DNA from 3 places in the Rhizobium centroccidentale genome. Region 1 is predicted to be linked to each of the others. Evidence: riboswitches for the same ligand, from Rfam matches in the RefSeq annotation. Region 1 holds a riboswitch; each other region holds the start of a gene.
The links. Region 1 has a riboswitch for cobalamin ahead of PH562_RS03610 (DUF1636 family protein). Riboswitches for the same ligand answer to the same signal wherever they lie in the genome.
Positions count from the first base shown of each region.

Region 1 (5,830 bases):
GCCTTGAGCACAAAGCCGATCCAGCTCGTCACGGCGGTACTGAACTTGACGCCCTCGTCGACCAGGGCCGCGCCTGCATCGTCGAATGTCGTGGTGGAAACCTCCGTCCGCTTGAATAGCGTCTCCGCAAACAACTTTCGGCGCATCTCCATGAATTGCATCGAAAGCCGACTGCTTTCTGCGGTCAGATTGTCTGCATCGAGGATCACGGCGCTGATCTGCGAGCGTTCGGCATTAAGCCTTTCGCGCTCCTGCGCGACGATCGGAGCCTCGGGTGGCTGGCCTTCCTTCGGAGCTGCACCGAGTTGTGTCAGGCGTGCATCGATCTCAGCGGTACGGGGTTTCAGGCGCGCGGAAATAGCAGCAGTGGTGCGATTGAGTTCGTCAACCTGGCCGGAAAGCGCCACGAGCGTTTCATCGTCCGCTGTTGCCTGCTTCGCTGCCTCCTGAAGCGATGCGTAGGTCTTCTTTGCCTTGCCCAGATCGGTGACGGCTGCATCCAGCAGCCCATTGGCGAGCTGCCCGGGTTGTTGATCCGTTTGCTGCGACGCCTGGGCCGGCTGCTGATCCTGCGCAAGGGCAGCCCCCGCCAACGGGTTGATGGCGGTAAACACGCTCAATCCCAGTAGCAAAAGGGACAATAGAAAAAGACGAGATTTCAGCGGGCGCAAGCAGAGCTCCTCGTTGCACATGAAGTCGCAGGCGGTGGATGACCGAAATCGCCGCAAAAATGGAGACTCGAGTCGCCCTATAGTAGGATTGCGAATTCCATAGTCTTTACGCGTACGCCTTGTAAGACAAAGAAAGGCGACACGAAGGCATTCCATGCCCTTATCCTGTCCGCAATCTCGCTCAAAACCGGGTATCGCCCGCTCTCATCTTGGCGACGCCCTGTCGCATCGACCATGCCCGCCGGAAATAGGCCAGGAAAACAGCTTGGCAATGGGTCGATCTATGCGCGTCCGCTCCGCAGTATCAGGATGAAGGCGACGCCTCCGGCAAGCCCGGTGACCACGCCGATCGGCATGTCCTCTGGAGCCATGACCAGGCGCGCGATGATATCAGCCCAGATCAAGGTCAATGCGCCGAAAGCGGCGCTCAGCGGCACCACACGCACATTATCCCCACCCACGATCAGCCGCACGAAATGCGGCACCATCAACCCGACGAAACCGATTGCGCCTGAAAAGGCGACCATCACGCCGGTCAGCAGCGCCGTGATGACGAAGAGCAACAGGCGAAACTGCGCGACGGCAATGCCAAGTGTAACGGCCGTTTCATCGCCCATCGCAAGTGCATTGAGCTCCCTCGTCTTCGGGAGAAGCAAGACGAGGCAGAGCAGCAGGATGCCGGCGGGATAGATAAGATGCTGCCATTGTGCCAGTCCTAGCCCGCCCAGCATCCAGAAGACAACGGTGTTGGCGGCTCTCGGATCGCCCAGAAAGATCAGGAGGTTGCCAAGTGCCGTGAACACGAAGGCAACCGCCACGCCCGACAGGACGAGCCGATCGGCCGATTGCGAGCGCGTCAGCCGCGTCGTCAGCCCGACGGCCGCGGTTGCGAGTAAGGCGCCGGCAAAAGCGAACAACGGCACCGTCAACAGGCCGAGGATCAGCCCGGTATGCAACAGCGCCAGAATAGCGCCGAATGCCGCCCCGGAGGAGACGCCGAGGAGATGCGGGTCCGCCAATGGATTTCGCGTCAGCGCCTGCAGGACGGCGCCGGTGATGGCAAGCCCCGCCCCGACGAGCGCCGCCAGAACAACGCGCGGGAAACGGACGTCCCAGACAATGCTTTCCTGCCCGCTGGACCAGATAACCGGAAAGGCACCCGCATGCAGTCTGTTGCCGATGATCGACCAGACAGTGGAGAACGGAATGGATGTCGAACCGAGCGACACACCGGTGGTGATCGACAGGATAAAGCCGATCGCGAGCAAGGGGATGAGAATAGAGAGGTTGAGGCGCATGTTTAAATCTTGAGGAAGAGATCCGCCCCGTGATGAACTGGACGGATCGACATTGCAGACGATTACATGGCGCTCGGGTGAAAGGCCTTGGCAAGCGTGGCAATGGCCTCGATGTTGCGCGGCCCCGGCGTCGCCTGCACATAGGGCAGAACCACGAAGCGGTCATTCTTTACGGCATCGATATTCTTGACAGCCGGATTGCCCTTGAGGAAGGCGATCTTCTGGGCGGCAGTCACCTGGCCGTAATCGACGATGACGATCACTTCCGGGTTCTTCTCGATGACCGGCTCCCAGGACACCTCCGTCCAGCTCTTCTGGACGTCGTCCATCACGTTGACGCCGCCGGCAGCCTCGATCAATGCGGTTGGAATGCCGTAGCGCCCCGATGTGAACGGCTTCTCCTCACCGGAGTCATAGACGAAGACGCTGGTCGGCTTGTCGACATGACCGATCCTCGCCTGGATCTCGGCAAGCTGCTTGCGATAACCGGCGACGAGCGCTTCCGCCCTGTCCTCGACACGGAAGATCCTGCCGAGATTGAGGAGGTCAACGAACATGTCGTCCATGGTCGGCTTGTTCTTCTGCATGACGAAGATGCAGGATTCGGTCAGCTCATAAACCTTGATGCCAAAGGGGGCGAGCGTTTCCGGAGTTACCTCGCCGCCGACCTTCATGCCGTAGTTCCATCCGGCAAAAAAGAAATCCGCGTTGGCACCGAGCAGCACCTCCTTGCTCGGATATTTCGGCGACAGCTCCGGCAGTTCCTTCACGCCGCCACGCAGCTTCTCATCCAGCGTCTTCCAGCCGGAAATGCCGGTATAGCCGACCATGCGGTCCTGCAGCTTCAGCGCCAGCATCATCTCGGTCAGGTTGACATCGTTGGAAACGGCCCGCTCCGGCGCTTTGTCGAAGGTTACATCGCGATTGCAGCTGCGCACGGTGACGGGCTTGGCGAATGTCGTTCCCCCAAACAGGCTTCCGATAAGCAAGGCCGCGGCAGGTAGGGATATGCGAGAAAACATGAATAACTCCAATGATCGTATTATCGAAGGGAAAAGGAAAATCGTTGCGGGCCGCCGTCGGTGTGATGCAGCCGCGTGCCGACCCTGAAAGCGCTCGAGACGTGCTCCACAGTCAGGACTTCGGCAGGTTCGCCGTGGCCCGTGAGCCGCCCGCAATCCATGACGGCGATCTGCGTCGCAAAATCAGCGGCGAGATTGATATCGTGCAGTGTGGTGATGATCGTCGGGCCGAGTCCCTTGAGTAGCTCAAGAATCTCGAGCTGGTGTCGGATATCGAGGTGATTGGTCGGCTCGTCGAGGATGATGAGCTCCGGCTCCTGCGCCAAGGCACGGGCGATCAGCGCCCGTTGCTTCTCGCCGCCGGACAGCGACGCGAATTGCCGCGGTGCCAAAGCTTCCAACTCCAGCCGCGCAAGGGCTGCGGCGGTGACGTCGTGATCGCGATCACTCCAGCGCGCCATGCCCTTGCGATGCGGAATACGCCCCATCAACACCACATCCCGCACACTGAAAGGAAAATCGCCTGGCGTCTCCTGCGGCACGACGGCGATCCGCTGCGCCACCTCCCGCGGACCGATGGACCATAGATCCACGCCGTCGAGATGCACCCTGCCCCGCTGCGGCTTGAGGCAGCGATAGAGGCAGCGTAGCAAGGTCGACTTACCGGCTCCGTTCGGACCGATGATTGCAAGCCGGGCGCCAGCCTCGACGGACAGCGTAATACCGCTAATGATCGGCATTCCCTTCTGGGCACCCCAGCTGATGCCGTCTGCTTCCAGTCGTGCGCTTCGTTCGGACATGACCCGGCTCCTATTGCAACACGACCAGCTGGCGTTCGGCTGAAACGATGGCGGCGGGAATGCGCGCAAGGGTCTTGCCTGCCAGCGCTCGCGGGCGTTCGCTTTCGCGGCTCAGCCCATCGGGGCGATCCCGATAAAGCTTCGCGAAGGAGATGAGGGCACCTATATCTTTCGCATCCTCTATGTCACCGAAGAGGTACGTCGCCTTTGCCTTGGCCTGGAAAGCGACCGTGCACGGCCGTTCGCAACCCGCCATGCAGACACTGCCTTCCAGGCAGAAATCATCCGCAAGTGCAGCGCCAGCCTGGGAGATCGCCATCTGCAAATGCTTCAGGAGCTCGAGGCCCGGCCGGCATGGTTTGCCGACATAACGGCAGTTGGTGCACACGGTGATCCGGTGCGTCGCCTCTTTTGTATTATCCATGAGATGCCTCCCGGAGATTTCGCCGGAGGCACAGTCAAGATAGGGCCAGCGGACGCAGCGGCGCCCTCGCCCAACCACTGATTTTCCATCGGAACACCCCGTCCGTTGCGGTTGATATCGTCGATGGCAGGTCTCCTGGCTCGCGGGTCACAACTCGTTCGCGCCTTCCCGGCTTAACGCCAGTGGCATATTGCGAACGCGCTCTCCGCTTACAGTTGCGGGGGCAGCCACGGTCTTGGCCCCTGATGGGTAATCCGCACCGTGTTCCCTTTTCAGCCGCTATCAGGATCGATCCGAAAGCAGCACCATCGGCGGTATTCATGTCACAGAAAGCGGATGCGGGCAACGGCGATGTCATATGCACTTTCATTTGTCCTGGAGCTTCGGCTTAAGCGACAACAATCTGTTACGTTATTACATAACAGATAGCAAGCCACTATCTCCGCTCGCGGCTGAAACTGCGATATGCACATGCGAAGGCACCGCAAACACGATCCAAAATGGAAGAAGCCGCAGAGCTGTCAGACCGCCTTGCATTGAGGATGGAAACGCTCCGCGACACTCTCTGCCGCCGCATAGGCCTGCGTCACGATCTCAGGCACCAGATCGATGTCGGGGAGACTTCCAAGTCCCAAGGGACCAATCGCAAAAAGCCCCTCCGTCGTGCGCCCGTTGACCTCGAGCGAGCCTGTCGCCTCCACGGCGAGACCGAGGCCAAGCTCGTCAGGCACCGCAAGGCCGGCATCGATGAGGCTACGCAGCAAGGGTGCGTTCAGGTCGGGCGCCTGGCACCGACAGTCGATTACGTCGTCGGCGTAGAGCTGCTCGGTCTCCTGCCGGCCAGCCGGCTTCAAAACCAGCCCGGTCGGCGTGCGGCGGATAAAATGACCGCGCCGCAGCAGTGTATTACCCTCGGCAAGCTCCTGATTGAGGCGCACATGCAGCGCTTCGGGCAGCCGATTGCGATGGCTGTCATAAAGCGCCCGCAAATGGCGATTGAACTGCTGCTTCTGCCCTGCCGGCAGGGATCGCCAAAGCGAGCGCGCATGCTTGCGCAAGCCGTTCATGACGGATTGCCAGCTCTGGCCGTTCGCCTCCGCCTCGCCGCAAGCCTTGCGGACGAAGCGGACGATCTCGCTGAGCTTGCCGGGCATCTCGTCGGCAGGGAAAACCGGATCGGCATTATTGCGCGTGTGGCTCTGCGGCAGAAAGCCTCGCCGCGAAACGATAGTGATCTGCCCCGTATAGCCGCTCTCACGCATCTGCAGCAGCCGATCGACAACGCGCAGGCCGCTTCCGAGCAGGATCGTATGCGGTCGCGACACGAGACGGCGCGCGCGCACCGTGGTCGGCACGGTCACGAGATCGCTGGCCTGGAATTCGTGATCGCTAATGCCATAGCCTGTCGCCAGCACCACCATGTCGAAAGGCGCATTGGCGGCGCCATCGCTTTCCACTGCGAAACGGCCGCCACGAACGCGCCGAAGCCCGAAGACCGTCTCACTGCTGACCTGCACCGCCACATCCCGCCGTGACGAGAAGGCTTCCGAAAAGCGCTGATAGACGTAGTCGCTGAAAATGCTCTTCGGCACGAAGATCTGCAAAAAACCGGGTA
Region 1 is NZ_JAQJCG010000002.1:357,081-362,910, reverse strand. It holds gene PH562_RS03630 (mechanosensitive ion channel family protein) at 1-671, opposite strand, end outside; gene PH562_RS03625 (FecCD family ABC transporter permease) at 953-1,969, opposite strand; gene PH562_RS03620 (ABC transporter substrate-binding protein) at 2,032-2,991, opposite strand; gene PH562_RS03615 (ABC transporter ATP-binding protein) at 3,012-3,791, opposite strand; gene PH562_RS03610 (DUF1636 family protein) at 3,802-4,215, opposite strand; cobalamin riboswitch at 4,324-4,540, opposite strand; gene PH562_RS03605 (FAD/NAD(P)-binding protein) at 4,737-5,830, opposite strand, start outside.

Region 2 (5,830 bases), on a different contig from region 1:
TCTTTCAAACGCGCCGCATGCTGGCAAAGGCGAATGGTCTGTTATGGGGCGCCTATCATCTGGGGCGGCCCGGCAATCCGATCGACCAGGCCAATCATTTTCTCGATTATGCCGATCCACAGCCGGATGAGCTGATGGTGCTCGATATCGACGGCATGGACACGACGCAGTTCATGTCACTCGACGATGCGCAGATCTATGTCGCCCACATCAAGGTCAAGACCGGGCGCTACCCCATTCTCTATGTCAATCACAATATGGCGCGCTACATCGCCGATCACCGGGGTACCTATCCGCTGCTGTCGCGGCTGCCCTTGTGGTATGCGCGCTACAAGCCTGATGTCAAAGGCACTTTCCCACTCGGCAACTGGGACAATTATGCCATCTGGCAGTTCGCTTCGTCGGACAATTGCTCGGAGAAAAGCTGCCCCTATCGGGTGCCGGGGACGCTCACCGATATCGACGTCAATGTCGTGCCGATGACGAAGGTTCAGCTCGCGAGGATCTGGCCGCAGGGCGATCTCCTGCCGGCCAAACCCCTGCCCGCGCCGGACCTGACGATCGCGCTTGCACAGATGTGCAGCGGACCGCGGCAGATGCTCGTTTCGCTCATGACCGAGATCGACCCGGTCGTCACCGCGTCAACCCCGCAAACCAAGCCGGTCGAGATCAACGAACTGAACTATCAGGATTTCTAGGCCGGTACGACCGCCCTTAGATCGATGCTAGGCCTCGATCTGCACATCCGTCTTCGGACGCGAACAGCAGGCGAGGATATAGCCCTCGTCGATCTCGTCATCGAGGATGCCGCCATTATGGCTCATCTCGACTTCGCCCGAGAGCTTCATGACCCGGCATGTCCCGCAGAGGCCGGATTCGCAGGCGGCACCGATGCGCACGCCGGCGCCGCGCGCCGCCTGAAGCACGGTCTGGCCCGCCGCGCAGACGACATCCTTGCCCGCCATGGTGAAGCGGATCGTGGTCGCCGCCTCGCCCGATGCATCGTCGGAGACTTCCGCAAGCGGTGTCGCCGCATTGGCCGGCTGGAAGCTTTCCTGATGATAGCGCGACATGTCGAAACCATGCGCTTCGAGCATCGAGCGCACGGCGTCCATGAAGACTTCCGGGCCGCAGCAGAAGATGGTCCGGTCCATGAAATCGGGCGCCAGCAGGCCGATCTTCGCCTTGTCGATACGACCCTTCAACCCGGACCAGAGGTCTGTTCGGCCGCAACCTTCGACGATGAAACCGAGATTGAGGTTCGGCATGAAGCGCGCGAGATATTCGAGCTCGGAACGAAAGATGATGTCGGCCGGGCTGCGCGAGCAGTTGACGAAGGTGATATCAGACAGCGGTGCGATATCGGACATGTAGCGCGTCATCGACATCATCGGCGTGATGCCGGAGCCGGCCGAGACGAAAAGATATTTCTCGCCGGGATGACGGACATGGCTGAAATCGCCGAGCGGGCCGAAAGCCTTGATGCGCATGCCCGGCTTCAGGTTCTCGAACATCCAGCGCGTGCCGATGCTGTCCTTTTGCGCCTTCACCGTCACCGCGACCGAGAAGGGCCGCGACGGCGTGGACGACAGCGTATAGGTGCGCATGACCGGCTCCGGAGCCGTCGGCAGCTCCAGCGTCACGAACTGGCCCGGCAGATAACGGAACCAGTTATCCTTGTCGGACCCGAAGGTGAAGGTCATCACGTCAGGCGCTTCGGGCGTTGCCGAGAGGCATTCGAGCACATGCTGCCTATCATTCCAGGGCTGCATCTGGTCGAGGTGGCGATGCGGAAGGGAGACGGTCATGTTCATGCTCAGGCAACCGCCGACAGCTTGGCCTGATCGCCCTGCAGCCGGTTGATCATGAATGTCGTGTACCATTCGACGAACTGCATGACGCCGCCTTCGTGGATCTCCGAATAGGGACCGGGCTCATAGGCCGGCGAGCGGATGCCGAAGGCATTTTCCTCGACGATGCGGCGGTCCTGATCGTTGGTTTCGGTCCAGACGTGGGTCAGCTCTTCCAGATTATAGTCGACACCTTCGACGGCATCCTTATGGACGAGCCACTTCGTGGTCACGGCAGTTTCCTCGGCGCTGATCGGCAGGACGCGGAAGGAGATCGCGTGGTCGCCGAGCATGTGGTTCCACGTCGTCGGATAGTGGAACAGCAGCATGGTGCCGATGCCGTTGATCGTCACATCGGGCGAGAGCGGCCGCCTGACGGCATTCTGGCCGGACATGGTGTAGCTCTCGGCACCTTCGATCAGCGGCATGCGGGCCGTGCGGAACTGCCCATCCGGCGAGATCTTGAATTCGCTCGGCAGGCCGGCGGCTTCGCAGCGTGCCCAGTGCTCGGTGATGACGGGGTCGCTCATCGCGCCCTGCACGCCGGTCACGGTCGGAGCTTCCGGGAAGGTGCGGCAGAGTTCGGGGTGATTGGCCGCGCAATGATAGCACTCGCGGTTGTTTTCCCAGACGAGCTTCCAGTTGCCCTTCTCGATGATGGTGCTCTGGAAGGCGACCTTGGCTTCGCTGATGCGGTGCGGCGCCATGTAGGGTTCGATCGTGGCGCGAACCGGTGCGAAATCGGGGGCGTTCTGCGCGAGGCAGATGAAGATGTAGCCGCCGACGCTTTCGCAGTGAACCGGCTTTAGCGAATACTGGCTCTTGTCGAAATCCTCCGCCATCTGGCGGGCGAAGAGCAGCGAGCCGTCGAGCTCGTAGGTCCACTGGTGATAGGGGCAGACGAGCTTTGCCGACGAGCCGCGCTCGGTGGTGCAGACACGCGAGCCGCGATGGCGACAGCTATTGTGGAAGGCGCGGATGACCTGATCGCGGCCGCGAACGATCACGACGGGATAATCGCCGATCTGGACGGTGAAATAATTGCCCGCGCGCGGCACTTCGCAATCATGGCCGATAAACAGCCAGTCGCGATAGTAGATCGTCTCCATATCGAGCTTGAAGTAATCCGGATCGGTGTAGAACGGTTGCTCAAGGCTCAAACCCGTCCGGTGGTTCTTCAGTTGCCGCAGAACTTTGCTGCCGATGTCCATTTGCCTATCCTTAGCAGTACCAGAAGGCGGGCAAAGGACATGCGCGGCCGATTGGGAGCGGCCAAAAGCAATGTCCCGACCACCCGCCGCGGTCAGTAAACCTATGTGCCCAAGGCTGGTTTCCGGGCTCTGGAGCGGCCCTGTTTCCAGAGCCCCATGGCACCTTCCCAGGTCGATCGACCCAGTGGCTTTATCCGCCATGCCTCACTCCACCACCGTTGCGGGGGCAGCGCCGGATTTTGACCGGCTTCCCAATTCTCCGTCTCCCTAGCAGACGGCACCTTGAGATTGATGGCATCATAGCTCTCGGCTCCGCCAGCCGCTGCGCTGCAATGCGACATCGGCTCCGAAATTGACGACAGTCGAAACGGGACGCCCGGACGGTTGCGTGCCGCGAGAATATAGAGAGGAAATTCAATTGGTTGGGCGCTTGCATCAGAGACGCTCCGAGCATCGTATGTGCATTCCACCAATGACGCTTTATCCTGATTGCGACAGGTCTGCAAACGGCCGATAATTGGGAGGCTAGTTGCACGGCTGAGAGCGCCGACAGAGCCGCTATCGGGAGCCTTCGGTCCGGCGCGGTCAAGCTCGGCTCAAGCTCCGTAGTCCATCATGTCGCCGAAGAGTTTATAGCGAGATCCGGCATGGCCAAACTCAGATATTTCGACGCTGGGAAGCCCGCCGAGCCTGAACCGGCGCAGCCGGTATCAACGACGGGGTACACCGAATTCCTGCGCACCGGCCGCATCAACCGCAACAGGCCGCATTGGCTGGCAGAAGAGCGCGAATACCTCACCCATGAACAGGTGGCCGAACGCACGGCGCTGAAGCTCCGGGACGCCGGCGAAAAGACCCACGACCGGCTCAACAATTTCCATAGGTCCATCCGCTTCCCGAAGCTCATCTTTCATCACACGCTGAAGGACACGCCGCATCTCGGCTATTGCCATGTCACCGCCGCGCGGACGCAATTCGCCCAATATGAGCAGGTGAACTGGGCCTTCTACATAGCCAACTTCTTTGCCCGGATCGGCCACGAAGAGAACTTCTTCGAGGATATCAGCCTCAAATATTCGCGGATGTATTTCGCGGTCGCCATCCATCCGGACAGGCAAGCCGAAGACAAGAAGCTGACGATCAATCGCGACGTCCGCGGCAACGGCGTACTGTTCCACACCCACGATCCGCAGATCGCCATCCGCAACGTTCTTCTGCTCGGCGCCCGCAACGAGCAGCTTCGCGACATCATTCGCCAGCTTTGACGATTGATCCGAAAACTCGAAGGGCATAAGAAACGGCCTGAACTGCAAGCAGGCAGGCCATGGCACGACACATAGATATTCTCGAACATCCGCAAACGGCAATAGAGGTCGCGACGGCTACCCTTGCCGAGGGCCTGCCGATCGGGCTGCCGACGGAGACGGTCTACGGCCTTGCCGCCGATGCCACCAATCCTGCCGCGATTACCCGGATCTACGAGACGAAGGGGCGGCCGCGCTTCAATCCGCTGATCTGCCACATGAGCGATCTTGCGATGGCCGAGCGCTATGCGGTCTTCGACCCCATCTCGCGCAAGCTCGCGGAAGCCTTCTGGCCCGGACCGCTGACGCTGGTGCTGCCGCTCAAGCCCGATAGCGGCATCCATCCGCTGGCGACCGCCGGCCTCGACACGGTCGGTATCCGCGTACCGCGGGGCTTTGCCGGAGACCTGATCCGCGCCTTCGACCGGCCGCTTGCCGCGCCGAGCGCCAATACCTCGGGCAAGATCAGCGCCACCAGCGCCGATCATGTGGACGACGATCTCGGAGAGCGGATCACGCTCATCCTCGACGCCGGGGCCTCGGTCGTCGGCGTGGAGTCGACCATCGTCAAGGTCGAGGATGGCGAGATGCGACTGTTACGACCCGGCGGGCTGGCAGCCAGCGAGATCGAGCGTGTGGCCGGCAAGGCGCTGAAGCGCAAGAAGAAGGCTTCCGCTGCCATCGAGGCACCCGGTATGCTTGCCTCACACTATGCGCCGGGTGCAGCCGTGCGGCTCGACGCGACGGATGTTTCCGCGAACGAAGCGCTGATCCGCTTCGGGACGCCTGACATTCCCGGCATCGAAAATGCGGTTGCCGTGCTGGATCTGAGCACCAGCGGCGATCTTTCGGAAGCTGCCGCGAATCTTTTCGATTTCATGAAGCGCGCCGATGCCACCGGTGCGGCCACGATCGCTTTCTCGCATATTCCCGACGAGGGCCTCGGCGAGGCCATCAACGACCGGCTGCGCCGCGCCGCCGCGCCCAGAGACTAAATCAGCCATCAGGCAAAGGACACGCCATGAGCAGCTCCGTCCCCTCCTCCGACCTTCTCGATCGCTTCGTCGCCATCGTCGGCGAAAAACATGCCGTGCGGGACCCGGCCGAAATCGCGCCGCATCTGGTGGAAAACCGTGGGCTCTATCACGGCGCCTCGCCCATGCTGCTGAAGCCCGGCTCGGTGGAAGAGGTGTCGGCCATCCTCGAGCTTGCCAGTGAGACCGGGACGGCTATCGTTCCGCAGACCGGCAATACCGGCCTTGTCGGCGGCCAGACGCCGCGCGAGGGCGGCTCGGACATCATCCTGTCGCTGGAACGCATGAACCGCGTTCGCGATATCGATCCGGTCGGGAATACAATGATCGTCGACGGCGGCTGCATCCTGGCGGATGTGCACAAGGCGGCGGCCGAGCATGGCCGCATGTTTCCGCTTTCGCTCGGCTCCGAAGGTTCCTGCCGCATTGCT
Region 2 is NZ_JAQJCG010000022.1:86,820-92,649, forward strand. It holds gene PH562_RS24505 (glycoside hydrolase family 25 protein) at 1-698, shown strand, start outside; gene PH562_RS24510 (FAD-binding oxidoreductase) at 726-1,814, opposite strand; gene PH562_RS24515 (aromatic ring-hydroxylating oxygenase subunit alpha) at 1,817-3,061, opposite strand; cobalamin riboswitch at 3,158-3,361, opposite strand; gene PH562_RS24520 (DUF6656 family protein) at 3,709-4,326, shown strand; gene PH562_RS24525 (L-threonylcarbamoyladenylate synthase) at 4,386-5,360, shown strand; gene PH562_RS24530 (FAD-binding oxidoreductase) at 5,387-5,830, shown strand, end outside.
Region 2: it holds a riboswitch for cobalamin, as region 1 does, so the genes downstream of both, PH562_RS24515 (aromatic ring-hydroxylating oxygenase subunit alpha) here and PH562_RS03610 (DUF1636 family protein) in region 1, are expected to answer to the same signal.

Region 3 (5,830 bases), on a different contig from region 1:
CAGCCAGAAATTACCGGTCAGACGGTTCCAGACCTCGAGGTCCTTGTCGTCCTCGATGCGGTTCCAGTTGATGGCCCGAACGCGGCTTGCCGGCTTGAATTGCATATTCATTTTCATCGTCCCTCAAACGTTCAGAGCGTGCAGGAAACGCAGCCCTGAACCTGCGTGCCTTCGAGCGCCATCTGACGAAGGCGGATGTAATAGATAGTCTTGATACCCTTCTTCCAGGCGTAGATCTGCGCCTTGTTGATATCGCGCGTTGTCGCGGTATCGCGGAAGAACAGCGTCAGCGACAGGCCTTGGTCGACATGCTGGGTGGCCGCAGCATAGGTGTCGATGATCTTTTCCGGCCCGATCTCGTAGGCGTCCTGGTAATAGTCGAGATTGTCGTTCGTCATGAAGGCGGCCGGATAATAGACGCGGCCGATCTTGCCTTCCTTGCGAATCTCGATCTTGGAGACGATTGGATGGATCGAGGAGGTCGAGTGGTTGATGTAGGAGATCGAGCCCGTCGGCGGCACGGCCTGCAGGTTCTGGTTATAGAGCCCGCCCTCCATGACGGCTTTCTTCAAGGCGAGCCAATCCTCCTGGGTGGGAATGGCAATCCCGGCCTTCTCGAAGATTTCCGCGACACGCCCGGTCGCGGGCTTCCATTCCTGCTCCGTATACTTATCGAAATATTCGCCGGAGGCGTATTTCGAATTCTCGAAGCCCTTGAAGCTCTGGCCACGCTCGACCGCAAGCAGATTCGAGGCGCGAATAGCGTGGTAGGTGACCGTGTAGAAGTAGATGTTGGTGAAATCGACACCTTCTTCCGAGCCGTAGAAGATGCGCTCGCGGGCGAGATAGCCGTGCAGGTTCATCTGGCCGAGGCCGATCGCATGGCTTTCGTCATTGCCCTTCTCGATCGAGGGTACGGAGGAGATATGGCTCATGTCCGAGACGGCCGTCAGCGCCCGGATGGACATCTCGATCGTCTTGCCGAAATCCGGGCTGTCCATCGCGGCAGCAATATTCAGAGAACCGAGATTGCAGGAGATGTCCTTGCCCATATGCTTGTAGGACAGGTCGTCGTTGTATTCGCTGGCTTCGCTGACCTGCAGGATTTCCGAGCAGAGATTGCTCATGGTGATGCGGCCGGCAACCGGATTGGCGCGGTTCACCGTGTCCTCGAACATGATGTAGGGATAACCGCTTTCGAACTGGATTTCGGCGATCACCTGGAAGAATTCGCGCGCCTTGATCTTCTTCTTGCGGATGCGGCTGTCGGCCACCATCTCGCGATACTTCTCCGTCACCGAAATCTCGGTAAATGGCACGCCATAAACGCGCTCCACATCATAGGGCGAGAATAGGTACATATCCTCGTTGTTCTTCGCGAGCTCGAAAGTAATGTCCGGAATGACCACGCCGAGCGACAGTGTCTTGATGCGAATCTTCTCGTCGGCATTTTCGCGTTTGGTATCGAGGAAGCGCATGATGTCGGGATGGTGAGCGTTCAGGTAGACGGCGCCCGCCCCTTGCCGCGCGCCAAGCTGGTTGGCGTAGGAGAAGGAGTCTTCCAGCAGCTTCATGACGGGAATGATGCCGGACGACTGGTTCTCGATATGCTTGATGGGTGCGCCGGCCTCACGGATGTTGGTGAGCGATAGCGCCACGCCTCCGCCGCGTTTCGAAAGCTGCAGAGCCGAGTTAATGGCGCGGCCGATCGATTCCATATTGTCTTCGACACGCAGCAGGAAGCAGGAGACCAGCTCTCCGCGCTGCTTCTTGCCGGCATTGAGGAAGGTCGGTGTTGCCGGCTGGAAGCGGCCGGAGATAATCTCGTCCACCAGATCGCGCGCAATCTGCTCGCTGCCCTGCGCCAGCGTCAGCGCGACCATGCAGATGCGGTCTTCATAACGCTCGAGATAGCGTTTTCCATCGAAGGTCTTCAGCGTGTAGCTGGTGTAGTATTTGAAGGCGCCGAGAAAGGTCGGAAAACGGAATTTCTTCGCATAGGCGTGATCGAAGAGATCGCGCACGAAATTGAAGGAATACTGATCCAGAACCTCCTGCTCGTAGTAGCCTTCCCTCACCAGATAATCGAGCTTTTCCCTGAGGTTATGGAAGAAGACCGTGTTCTGATTGACGTGCTGGAGGAAGTATTGCTTGGCCGCCATACGATCCTTGTCGAGCTGGATCTTTCCGTGCTCATCATAGAGGTTCAGCATGGCGTTCAGTGCGTGATAATCCAATGCTGGTTCCGCCGCCTTGGCTGGCCGATCATTCGTGGTAGCAGAAAAAGTGCTCTGCGGTTTTTCGCCCGCGTCCCGCAACAAAGAAGAGCTTAGCGTATCCAAAATCGTTCCAATCCCTGTCTGACATTGGCGACATCCTCATCCGTGCCCAGAAGTTCGAACCGATAGAGATACGGCACCTGGCATTTAGCAGAGATGATGTCGCCGGCGATCCCGTAGGTCGCGCCGAAGTTGCTGTTGCCCGCGGCGATGACCCCGCGGATGTTCGAACGGTTGCCCGCATCGTTGAGGAAGCGGATCACCTGCTTGGGCACGGCCCCTTTGCCACCGTCGCCGCAATAGGTCGGGACGATCAGGACATAGAGCGAGGTCGTTCGAAATTCGTCTCCCGCGGCAAGCGGGATACGAGCAGCCGGCAATGCGAGCTTCGTAACGAAGCGATGGGTATTTTCCGACCGGCTGGAGAAATAGACGATCTCGCCCACCGCCCGGCTCCTTAAGCGAGAGCGCTGATCATGTCGGGACGGAAGCCGGCCCAATGCAACTCCCCGGCGACGACAACCGGAACCTGGCGATAGCCGAGACCCTGCACCAGCTCATAGGCGGCGGCATCGGTCGATACGTCGACGATGGTGTAGTCGATGCCTTGGCGATCAAGCGCGCGGGTCGTGGCTGTGCACTGGACGCAGGCGGGCTTGCTGTAGACGGTGATGCTCATGAGATATCCTCGTATGGATGGGCACGGAAAATCGCTCGGGCATCGGATGATGCCCGCTCGGCGGGTGAAAAGTGGAGCAAACCTAGCCGGCGGCCGGACGCATTTAAGCGGCCGTCACTCGCGCGGGCGACTATAGATACTCAGGAACATGGACTTCACCCCGAAGTTATCAGCGGGATCTTCGAGGAAGCGAGGGCGGCCATTATGCCGCATGGACCATCGCTCGCCAGCCGGACACCCCGCCCGTGGACGTCAATGCTCAAGGCAGGTCTCCTGGCTCGCGGGTCATAACATTCGTCTTGCCTTCCCAAGACACACGGTCTCAGTGACGTCATTGAACGAATGCTCACCGCTCACAGTTGCGGGGGCAGCTCCGGCTTAGCGATCATCATGTTCGCCGACCAGATTCCCGTCTTAGCCTCCAATTCTTGCGAATCAGAAGAACCTCGAACACTATATATAGTATCTTCAGTTAAAATTGCGTCAACTGCTTCGATGGCCTCAAGCCAATTTCGATGTTGATGAATTCCGACAATCTCGCCTGACGCGTGCACAGGGGCTGGACAGATGCAGCGTTACTTCATTACGCTGCATCTGTAATGTTATTACATAAAGGACCCTTCATGCCGAACACAAGCTCTGGTATCCTCCTTGCAGCCTCATCCTTGGCTTGCGCCTTGCTGCTTCCCTTCCCGTCGTTTGCCGACGACGAAAAGGAGACGGAAAGCTGGCGACTATTCGTCGCCGATCACAGCCTGCCGATCGTCCGCGCGATCGATGCCTCAAGTGGCAAGGAAATCGGCCGGTTCGATCTTCACGGCTATGCCTCCCTGTCTCTCAGTCAATCCGGCCGCACCATATTTGCCGTGCAAGGCGAAAAGAATGTGGTCCACGCGATTGCGACCGGCATATCCCTCTCCGACCACGGCGAACATCGCGACATCGAACTTTCCGATCCGAAACTGCTCCGGACATCGATCAAGGGCGAAAAGCCTGGGCACGTGGTGACGCACGGCAACAATGTCGCAATCTTCTACGACCGCGACGACAAGTTCGATCTCCTGTCCGAAAATGGCCTTGCCGAAGGCAAACCCGATATTCGTTCATTCCAGACCATCGCCGCCCACCACGGCGTTGCCGTTCCGATGGGCGACCATCTTCTCGTGTCGGTGCCGAACATGGAGGCTTCCGTGAAGGAAGGCGAGTTGCCGCCGCGCCTCGGCTTGCGCGTGTTGGACCGAACGGGAGAGCAGGTTGGTGATATCAAGCGCTGCACAGGGCTTCATGGGGAAGCGACTTCCGCCCGGCTGATTGCCTTCGGCTGCGAGGAAGGTGTCCTGATCGCTCGCCCCGGCGGTATCGACGGCCCAAAGGTGGAGATGCTCGCCTATGGCTCTTCCTTGCCAAAGGGCAAGGTCTCGACATTGCTCGGCGGCATGTCCATGCAATTCTTCCTCGGCAATTATGGTGAGCAGAACGTCGTATTGATCGATCCGGACAATTCTGACCAACCCTACAAGCTGATCGAACTGCCGACACGACGGGTCGATTTCATACTCGATCCGGCAAAGCCGCAGATCGCCTACATTCTCACCGAGGACGGCAATCTGCATCTTATTGATGTCGTGAAAGGCGCGATCGTGAAATCCGAGACCGTTACCGAACCTTACAGCAAGGACGGTCACTGGCGCGACCCGCGGCCTCGTCTGGCGATCGCCGGCAATCTCATCGCCATTACCGATCCGCGCCACGGCCTCGTGCGCATGGTCGATAACCAATCACTGATGGAAGTCCGCAGCATTCCCGTCGAGGGGCAGCCCTTTGCGATCGTTGCGGCCGGCGGATCGGGAGCAGTGCATTGAGAGCCTGAGGTGTAGAGATTGCGATCCGATTCGGATCATTGTTCGTTGGTAGTCAGTATCTGACTACCGCCACCTGTTTTGAGCGCCATGTTTTAAGCGCGATGCCATCGATCGCTAACTGTTGAACATCGCAACGGGAGCCGGTGCTCGGCCAGCTCTCGACAATTGGCGATCGATAAGAATCCGGCTTGCCAAGCCGCCCATGATATCAGGCAGCGTGCGGACGAAACTTTGCGGTCGCAGCACCCTCCAGACGAAACTTCAGTTCGTAAGCCACAGCGCAGATTGCCAAAGTGGCGACGGCAATTGGGATAAACGACACGGCGGACAAGAGTCCCATACGATCCAATCCGTAGGCGATCAGCAGCATAACGGTCTGGTGGAGAACGTAGTAGGTAAGAACCGCCCTATTGAGATAGCGGATCACGGCATTTTCCGATCGGCACCAAATCCTCGCATAGCCGAGAACGGCGACGATCGCGCACCATTGGAACGCACCACCAAGTATTCTCCCGACAGACAGCCGCCACATTTCTGGATCACTGGATGGCAGGCTGGGAAACAGGCATACCAAAGCCACCGCGCAAGCGACCGTCAGAATCAACGCCGGTCTCCGCATGTTGACAATAGCATCCCAGCAATCGTCACGCGTTGCCATCACAGCTCCCATCACGAACGCAGCCATATAAACGGCATGGCTATACCAATCAGTCAAAAACTCCAGTGACGGGGGGAAAATTGGTCTCAAGACGAGCCGAAGGAAAATGAACAGCAAGGCGGGCGCTATCAGTACCCATTTGCCCGTAAGCCAAGGGGCAAGCCGATCTCCAATATAGGACAACAACGATGGCCACACCGCCACCGCGAGCGTGATGATCACGGTATAGCTCCACAGATACAGGAGATACCAAAGATGCTGCATGCCGGCGAGCAGCGTCTGCTCACCGCTCGGCAAGGAAACCGGAGTCAAGGTCAGATAATTCCAGAAGACCGCCAAAAGGCTGATATGC
Region 3 is NZ_JAQJCG010000009.1:157,677-163,506, reverse strand. It holds gene nrdF (class 1b ribonucleoside-diphosphate reductase subunit beta) at 1-111, opposite strand, end outside; gene nrdE (class 1b ribonucleoside-diphosphate reductase subunit alpha) at 132-2,321, opposite strand; gene nrdI (class Ib ribonucleoside-diphosphate reductase assembly flavoprotein NrdI) at 2,330-2,725, opposite strand; gene nrdH (glutaredoxin-like protein NrdH) at 2,737-2,958, opposite strand; cobalamin riboswitch at 3,205-3,422, opposite strand; gene PH562_RS14475 (hypothetical protein) at 3,582-4,820, shown strand; gene PH562_RS14470 (acyltransferase family protein) at 5,029-5,830, opposite strand, start outside.
Region 3: it holds a riboswitch for cobalamin, as region 1 does, so the genes downstream of both, nrdH (glutaredoxin-like protein NrdH) here and PH562_RS03610 (DUF1636 family protein) in region 1, are expected to answer to the same signal.